DNA from 4 places in the Enterococcus raffinosus genome. Region 2 is predicted to be linked to each of the others. Evidence: predicted binding sites of a transcription regulator. Region 2 holds the regulator's gene; each other region holds the start of a gene.
What was found. Region 2 encodes NrdR, which represses ribonucleotide reductase genes. Its sites were predicted from a motif close to ACACNATATATNGTGT; they were not measured.
Positions count from the first base shown of each region.

Region 1: the regulator NrdR is predicted to act here: its motif matches at 1,250-1,265, upstream of nrdD (anaerobic ribonucleoside-triphosphate reductase).
Region 3: the regulator NrdR is predicted to act here: its motif matches at 1,186-1,201, upstream of nrdH (glutaredoxin-like protein NrdH).
Region 4: the regulator NrdR is predicted to act here: its motif matches at 772-787, upstream of J9537_RS01855 (deoxynucleoside kinase).

Region 1 is NZ_CP072888.1:2,309,840-2,312,048, reverse strand. It holds gene nrdD (anaerobic ribonucleoside-triphosphate reductase) at 1-1,146, opposite strand, end outside; gene J9537_RS11305 (ABC transporter ATP-binding protein) at 1,534-2,209, shown strand, end outside.
Region 2 is NZ_CP072888.1:1,697,262-1,699,470, forward strand. It holds gene J9537_RS08310 (DnaD domain protein) at 1-648, opposite strand, end outside; gene nrdR (transcriptional regulator NrdR) at 660-1,133, opposite strand; gene coaE (dephospho-CoA kinase) at 1,320-1,919, opposite strand; gene mutM (DNA-formamidopyrimidine glycosylase) at 1,922-2,209, opposite strand, start outside.
Region 3 is NZ_CP072888.1:2,241,535-2,243,743, reverse strand. It holds gene nrdE (class 1b ribonucleoside-diphosphate reductase subunit alpha) at 1-705, opposite strand, end outside; gene nrdH (glutaredoxin-like protein NrdH) at 901-1,119, opposite strand; gene J9537_RS10975 (FeoA family protein) at 1,513-1,983, shown strand; gene feoB (ferrous iron transport protein B) at 1,984-2,209, shown strand, end outside.
Region 4 is NZ_CP072888.1:351,983-354,191, forward strand. It holds gene mvk (mevalonate kinase) at 1-422, opposite strand, end outside; gene J9537_RS01855 (deoxynucleoside kinase) at 806-1,462, shown strand; gene J9537_RS01860 (glycoside hydrolase family 13 protein) at 1,488-2,209, opposite strand, start outside.

The sequences.
Region 1 (2,209 bases), 610 kb from region 2:
GGTAGCACATTCTAGCGCCAATTCTTTAATGTCGTAGTTTGGATCATTTGGTTCTAAGTTTGTCCCGCGACGTAAAGTAAAGATCAATTTAGGGAAGATCGCTGTCCGTTTTTCACTGCCTAGGCCTTCGATACGGATCTGCAGGATTGCTTTTTGGATCTCACGTTCAAACCAATCAGTTCCAAGACCGAAGCCTAAAGAAGTGAAAGGGGTTTGTCCATTAGAAGTGAACAAGGTATTGATTTCGTATTCCAAACTTTGCATCGCATCGTAAATGTCTTTACGTGTTTTTTGTTTGGCGAAAGCCTTTTGTTTTTCTGGATCATCGATCCATTCCTCGGCATCTTTTAAGTGTTTAGCATAATTTAGGCGCGCAAAAGGAGCTAATAGCTCGTCAGTACGGTCCGCTGAACAGCCGCCGTATTGGCTTGAAGCCACGTTGGCGATGATTTGAGAAATTTGAGCGGTAGCTGTTTGAATGGATTTAGGACTTTCTACTTCCGCATTCCCGATTTTGAAGCCGTTATTCAACATGCCTTTGAAGTCAATCAAACAGCAGTTCGTCATCGGTGTGTATGGATGGTAGTCTAAATCATGATAATGAATGTCGCCTTTTTGATGAGCGTTCGCTACATGAGGCGGCAGCATTTTTAACCCGATGGATTTGCCAACAATCCCAGCAGTTAAATCGCGTTGTGTGTTAAAAACATCACTATCTTTATTCGCATTCTCATTGACAACCGTTTGATCCTTATTGATCAGTTTTCCGATTGTAAAGTTGATATCGGTCGCCTTGCTACGTTGGAAGTCACGGCGTGTACGATAGTTGATATATTCCTCTGCTAATTCATACTCGTTGTGTTCTAATAATGTATGCTCCACAATGTTCTGGATTTCATAAATTTTGATATCGCTAGTAAAACGTTCAGAAATTTCAGCATCCACTCGTTCAACAATTGACTGAATGCGTTCATGAGCCAATGGGTCGACAGATCCTTTGATTTTAGTTTCAGCTTTGATTAAGGCATCGTAAATTTTTTGGTCATCAAATGCTGTGTGACGACCATCACGTTTTACGACCTTTATATTTTTTAGCGACGGTTGATATTCGTTGAGCAACGAATCTTTTGTGTGGATTTCCATCATTATAAACAACTCCATTTCCTTTAAAGTTCATTATCAATCATATAGTATTTTTGATGCCGTTGCAACGATATATAGTATTATTTTTTTGCCAAAAAAGAAAAACACACCATATATAGTGTGTTTGTTTACTGAAAGATAAAAGAAAGCTGATAAGGACAAGCTTCTATGAAAAATAAAATAACTGAAAATAATTTTTCCTAAAAAGTGAAAAAATTGTAAGGTTATTGAAGGTCGTTTCACATAGGAATTCACCTCAAATATGATACCATAAAAGAAAAAAATTTGATGTTACAAATAGATTTCATCGAGAGCATTTGCCAGTTTTTAGCAGTCTGGCAAGCAGAATGGGCATCAATTATTTTTCTAACCCGAGATAGGAGGGATTGAATGGAAAAAATAATCAACGTGCAGCACCTTAGCAAAAGCTACGGCACACGAAATAATAAAGTGACTGTCTTAAATGATTTGAATTTTACGGTGGAAAAGGGGGAGTTTGTCGGGATCATGGGGCCAAGCGGTGCGGGCAAGACCACCTTGATGAATATCCTTTCAACGATTTTACTGCCGACGATGGGATCCGTTAAGATCGCTGGCGCAGACATCACTCAAATGCGGGAAAGTCGATTGACGGATTTTCGACGGGAGAAGCTTGGGTTCATTTTTCAAGACTTTAATTTGATTGACAGCTTGACGGTGAAGGACAATATCATCTTACCGTTGACAGTCAGCAAACTTTCGAACAACGAGATTGAAGAACGGGTGCTTCGATTGGCAGGAATATTAAGGATCGAACAGATATTAACGCGCTATCCAGAAGAAATTTCAGTGGGGCAGCAGCAGCGAACTGCCGCAGCTCGAGCATTAATCAGCAAACCGTTAGTTTTGTTTGCCGATGAGCCGACCGGATCGTTGGATTCGAAGTCTGCGACGGAATTTTTAAACTATTTGGACGATGTGAACCTTCATGAAGAAACAACGATCTTAATGGTTACACATGATCCTTACACCGCGAGCTATTGCAACCGTGTGCTGTTTATCAAGGATGGTCGTTTTTTTGCTGAGA
Region 2 (2,209 bases):
AAAAGTTTGTAGCTTCTCTCGCTCATCCAAAGTCATAATCAAATTGAACCGTTTTATCTGCTGAGTAAACAACGTCCAATCAAAATCTGATTTATCTTCAAAAACTTCCTGTGTTTTCTCTAAAGAATCACTATGACTAGTAAAAGCAGTCTCATCAAAACGATATACGTCTCTAAATCTTTTTGTTATATTTTTGGCATTTTCAGTATCAAAGTTTTTCGGTTTAAAGCGTTCGACTAGACGTTCATATCGGTGTTTTCCAATTTTATCCATTAATAGGTAAGCCATTAATGGGTCTTGAAAGAATTTTTCAGGAACAAGCGGTGGGCGCAATTGATATATCAGGCTACTCCCCATCTCTTCATTCATCACTTCAAAGGTTTCTAATAGACCGATCCCTTCAAGCTTTTCACGAGCTTTTATCAAGTTTGTTAAGCCTGTATCAATAGCGGCTAATAAATCGGTGTGCATCAAGCTTTGACTTTCCCCATCTAACATAATATCGCTAATCAAGGTCAGGTATAAGCTTGACGCAGAGCTACCAATAATTGGCTGGTATAAATACAGCAAAGCATCTTGTTTACTTTGATCAAGTTGTGGCTCACCATAGACCGTATAAAAGGTGCTGGGTTTCAGTTGTTCTGCCACTAAAATGCCTCCTACTCTTCATCCGTTGACTTCGCTTTGTCAACGATCTCCTGTAATTCCTTTAAAAATACAGACATGTCTTTAAACTGTCGATAAACACTCGCAAAACGAATATAGGCAATTTCATCAACTTCCATCAAATCTTCCATGACAAATTCGCCAATTTGACTGGTTGGAATTTCATTTTCTCCCATGCTGCGCACACGATTTTCTACATGATCGACAATTTGTTCCATCTGCTCCATCGCTACTGGACGTTTTTCTGCAGAACGAATTAAGCCTCGTAAAATTTTGTCACGGCTAAATTCCTCTCGATCCCCGTTACGCTTAACAACTAGCAGAGGAGCCGCTTCAATACGCTCAAAGGTTGTAAATCGAAACCCGCAGCTTTCACATTCTCTCCGACGACGAATCGCTCGTCCATCATCAGTCTGTCGACTATCAATTACTCGGGAATTATTATGATTACATCTTGGACAACGCATAAATTCACCCACACTTTCTTATGATTGGTTAAATTCACTGATTAAACGTGAAATCTATTTGTTATATTGCATCGTTTTTTAAAAACAAAATTTTGTTGATTGAAAAAATTTATTTGTTTATATAACATGAGTTTACCATAACCAGCGCGCTAAAAAAAGCGTCGTAATACTACGACGCTGAATTCTTTAAGAAACAAATTTGTTTATTCTTAGCCAATCCATAACTTGTTGACGTGTTGTTTCTTGGGAACCACAATTATCAATAAGAATGTCCGCTCTCTTTTTCTTTTCATCCAATGAAAGCTGACTCCTAATTCGTTCTAATGCTTCGTCTTTGGGAAGGTTATTTCTTTTCATTAGCCGACTTAATTGAATTTCTGGAGTAACATAGACAACCGCTATTTTATCCATCAAAACTTGATAATTTCCTTCATACAATAATGGAACATCAACAATGACTAATTGATTGTTTTTTTTTGCCTTCTCCACCTGCGCTTCAATCTCACTTCGAATAAATGGATCAAGCGTTTTATTTAATTTTGCTCTTTTATCTTCATCATGAAAAATCATCTTGCCTAACTTTTCTCGATTTAAATTGCCCTGTTCATCAATAATTGCTGATCCGAAAGCCTGTTGTAAAGCTAGCAGCCCTTCGGTTCCAGATTCAACCACTTTCCGAGCCACAATATCCCCATCCACAATCGGAAAACCCTCTGATCTAAAAATATCAACCACTGTCGATTTTCCGCTGGCAATTCCTCCAGTTATTCCTAAGACAAAACTCATTTTTACACCTTCTTCAATTTCTGACAATGAGGACAAAGATGCGTTCCTCTTTGAGCAACCTTGATTTTAATAATTGGTGTTCCGCAACGTGTACATGGCTTACCTGTCTGACCGTATACATGCAGCTCTTGCTGGAAGTGACCTGCTTCTCCCAAAGCATTTAAATAGGTTCGAATGGTCGTTCCTCCAGCTTTCTTCGCTTTATCAATCACTTCAATAATTGCTTCACGTAGGCGACGAACATTTTGAGGATTTAATGTGTTTGCTGGCTGTTCAGGATGGATTTTAGC
Region 3 (2,209 bases), 540 kb from region 2:
ACTATCTTCGAACAGCTTCATCACTGGAACCACACCACTTGCCGCGCCGTCATAGCCTTTAATCGGGGAGCCGGCTTCACGTAAGTTCGATAGGTTAATTCCTACACCGCCACCGATACGTGATAATTGCAGAGCTGAGTTAATCGAACGGCCGATACTGTTCATGTCATCTGTTACTTGAATCAAGAAACAAGAAACAAGTTCTCCGCGACGCTTACGACCTGCATTTAAAAAAGAAGGGGTAGCTGGTTGATACCGTTGATGAATCATTTCATCTGCTAAAGACAAAGCCAATTGTTCATCGCCATCAGCAAAATACAAGGCGTTGAAGGCAACACGGTCTTCGTAGCTTTCTAAATACTCAGTGCCTGCATTGTTTTTCAAGGCATATTGTGAGTAAAATTTATAAGCTGCCATAAATGATTTGAATGTAAAGTTTTGGTCAGCTAAGTAATTGAAGAGCTTCTCAATAAAAGCAGGGGTATATTTCGCGATAAATTCTGCTTCTAAAAAGTCTTCTTCTATTAAATAGTCTATTTTTTCTTGTACAGAAGAAAATGTATGGGTATTTGGTTCTACATTTTCTTTGAAAAAAGCAGCCAAGGCTTCTTTGTCTTTATTTAGTGGAATCTGTCCATTTACTGGACGATTGATCTCATTGTTTAATTTGAAGTAAGATACTTCACCTAGGTCCTTTAAACTCATCTCGTCACATCTTTCCTTTTCTATCTATAATAAAGAAGAAAACTTTGCAATCATGGATCGCAAAGTTTCGAAAAACGGTGCTCTAGAAGCAGTTTCTTAAGAAATAAGCCGAACTATCCCTAAAGTATGAAAAGCTACTTTTGGATAATCCCTCTTCTTTCTTGAAGCTAGCCGCTTCAGGTGCGACCTCTTAAATTACGCTAATGCTTTCAATTGATCTGGACGGAAACCGATAATGGCTTGTTGTCCACCGAAAATAACTGGGACACTTTGGAAACCTTGATCTTTTAGAAAACCTAGAGCTTCGGGTTCATTGTCGATGTTGACCTCTTCGAATGAAATTTGATTCTCAGTTAAATAACGTTTTGTCATTTTGCATTGCATACAATTGTTTTTTGAATATACTTTTACCATAAGACGACCTCCCTTGATTTCTACAATTACTAGTATAAAAGATGTAGGGAAAAAGTCAATCGTTTGATACCATATATTGTGGTGGTGAAACATTGGTATACTACTCTTTGTGTTTTTTGCAAAAACATTGAAAACGGACGGTTTCAAAGAAAAATCCCTTTACAGAATTCAAAAAACTGTTCTGGGATGTTTTTTTACGGCAAAAAAGTTTTTTTAATAACGAAAAAAAGAAAAATAAAACAAATAAAACAGAGATTGTCAAACAAATTGCTCAAAAAATAGAGAAATTCTTCGACCATTTATTGACTTTGCCATGAAATGAAGCTATTCTTAGTGAGAAAGATTCTCATTATTAATTAGATTTAGAAGTCGAACAGTAAGGTGGAGAAGTGTATGACAACTTTGGCAGATGTTTCATTGAATCAGGTTGTTCAAATTGACGAAATGACTTTAGAAAATGATACAAAGCATCGATTGCAGGATTTGGGGATGATCGTCGGTTCAAAAGTTGCCGTCGTGAATCACTCTGGCGAGAATGGAATCGTTTTATTACATAATACGCGACTGGCTTTGTCTCAGTCTTTATTAAAGCAGATACATGTGAAGAACCTAACGGAAGACCAAGAAACTTGGGTCTCATTGGATCAACTAAATGCGGGTGAACAAGGAATTGTGGTCAATGTCCATGGTACAGGAGCAGTCAAACGACGCTTGATGGATATGGGCTTGACTAAGGGAACTCAGGTGAAAGTTGTGAAGCTGGCGCCTCTAGGTGATCCGATTGAGCTGCGGGTCCGAGGATATGAATTAAGTTTACGGAAAAGCGAATCAGAGATGGTGGTCGTATCTAAGGAGGCGGAATAGATGGCAAAGACACATATTGCTTTAGCGGGAAATCCTAACAGTGGGAAAACAAGTACCTTCAACGTTCTGACAGGAACCAATCAGTTTGTAGGAAACTGGCCAGGAGTTACGGTCGAGCGAAAAGAAGGAATCTACAAGAAGGATTCCGAAGTGATCATTGATGATCTGCCTGGGATCTACTCCCTTTCTCCCTATTCTCCAGAAGAAGTTGTTGCCCGTGATTACT
Region 4 (2,209 bases), 1.3 Mb from region 2:
TTTCCGTGCGCCACAGCTTCTGCTTGATTTACGAAATGCAGCACATTTTCCTGAGTGGCTGGTTCTTCCATCCAATCAAAGACAGCACGAGTAATCGCGACTGCTACCGCTGCGCTAGAGCCCATTCCGCGTTCTGCTGGAATCGTACTTTCTATTTTTAAATAAAATGGTTCTGGAATTTTGAAATGCTTTACCAAATACCAAAGTAAGACCGTAACATTGCGCATTGTATTAGGCGCTTCTGAAAGCGGTCCGTGAAAGAAACTGGATTCAATCCACGATTCTAATTTATTCGCGCGAATCGTTGCTTGGATTCCTGTTCCTGAAAAGGGAAAAGCAATCGCTGGTTCTCCATAGACAACCGAGTGTTCTCCCATTAATATAATTTTCCCACTGGCATAACCCGTGCCAATCGATTTCATTAAAAAAACCCCTATTTCGTTTTAGAGTAACTATTCCCAAAAAAATATTTCTGCAGTTTATTGCTGTCTGCTAATGATTTTAAAGCAATTATTTTTCTAGTGAAAGCAATACGTTTTTTTGTATTCCACCTGAATAAACAGGGGTTGATTTTTCTTTATAACGACTATTTATTTATTTCTCTTTTTCATTTTACTCAGAGAAAGCCGACAAGTAAACGAAACCCTTGAAAAGATTTTGAAAATCAACGATTTTTTAAACATTCCTTAGAAGAAGGAAATGCTTTTTTTTAGAAGTATTTCAATTGACGGCACAAGATATTGGGGGTATATTAGATAAGTTGAAAAAAACGCACTATATTTTGTATGAAATGAGTTGGAGGTTTATGAGCGTGATCGTATTAGCAGGAACCATTGGAGCAGGGAAATCAAGTTTGACCGCGATGCTGTCAGAGCATTTAGGCAGTCAAGCTTTTTATGAATCCATTGATGATAATGAAGTATTGCCGCTGTTTTATGCTGATCCAGAACAGTATGCATTTTTACTACAGATTTACTTTTTGAATAAACGTTTTGACAGCATCAAAAAAGCGATGCAGGATGATAACAATGTTTTGGATCGTTCGATCTATGAAGATTCATTATTGTTTCATTTAAACGCCGATCTTGGTCGTGCAACTGAGACGGAAGTTAAGGTCTACGATGAATTATTAGCGAATATGATGGAAGAGCTGCCTTACGCCGCTCACAAAAAACATCCTGATTTATTAGTGCATATTCGAGTTTCCTTTGAAACGATGATGGAACGTATTCAAAAACGTGGACGAGAGTACGAACAATTAGAATTTGATCCAACACTCTATGATTATTATAAAGAATTAAATAGCCGGTACGACCAATGGTATGAAGAGTACAATGAGAGCCCTAAAATTCAAATTGACGGTGATCGTTTGAACTTTGTAGATGATGCGGCAGCTCGTGATGAAGTGATTCGTTTGATCGATGAAAAAATTTTAGAAGTTCAAGGCGCAGTAGTGGAATAATCAAAAGATGCTTAACTCAATGGGGTTAAGCATCTTTTTTTACCACTATCGCCTCGAAAGGACGTAATGTCACTGTTTTTTTCCACGATGGGTCGGGGTAATTTGCCAGTAATATCGTAGTTGCTGTATTTATCCAACGGTTTGGTAGAGTAACAGATTGTGGCTGATCGCTCAAGTTAGTGATGACATAGGCTTCATCGGATACTGTTTTGCGTGTATAAGCCCAGACTGTCGGGTGTTTTGGCAATTCAATTTGATAACTTCCAGAAATAAAAACAGGCATTGATTTTCTCAATGAGATCAACTTTTTATAGTAGTTGAGCGGAGAGAAAAGATCCGCTTGCTGCATAGCAACATTGATTTTGTCAGTGTTAGGATTTACCTTCATCCAAGGCAGGCTATTAGAAAAACCGCCGAGGTTATTCCAATGCATTGGAGTGCGAGAGTGATCCCGAGTCCAATGAGTGGTTAAACGTAGAGCTTCCTCAGGCGACAATCCTTGTTCAAGCCAAGCATGATAGGATGTCAATGAATCTGTCGCGTTCACTTCATCGATCGATTCGAAAGGATAATTGGTCATTCCTAATTCTTGTCCTTGGTAGATAAAGGGTGTTCCTCTTAAGAGCATATAGGCAGTTGCTAGTGCGGATGCCGACTCACTTGTTCCGTTTCCAAAAACGGAATTGCTACGGGGGTTGTCATGATTATCGATATAAAGTGCATTCCACCCTATCGGCTGCAGGTCTT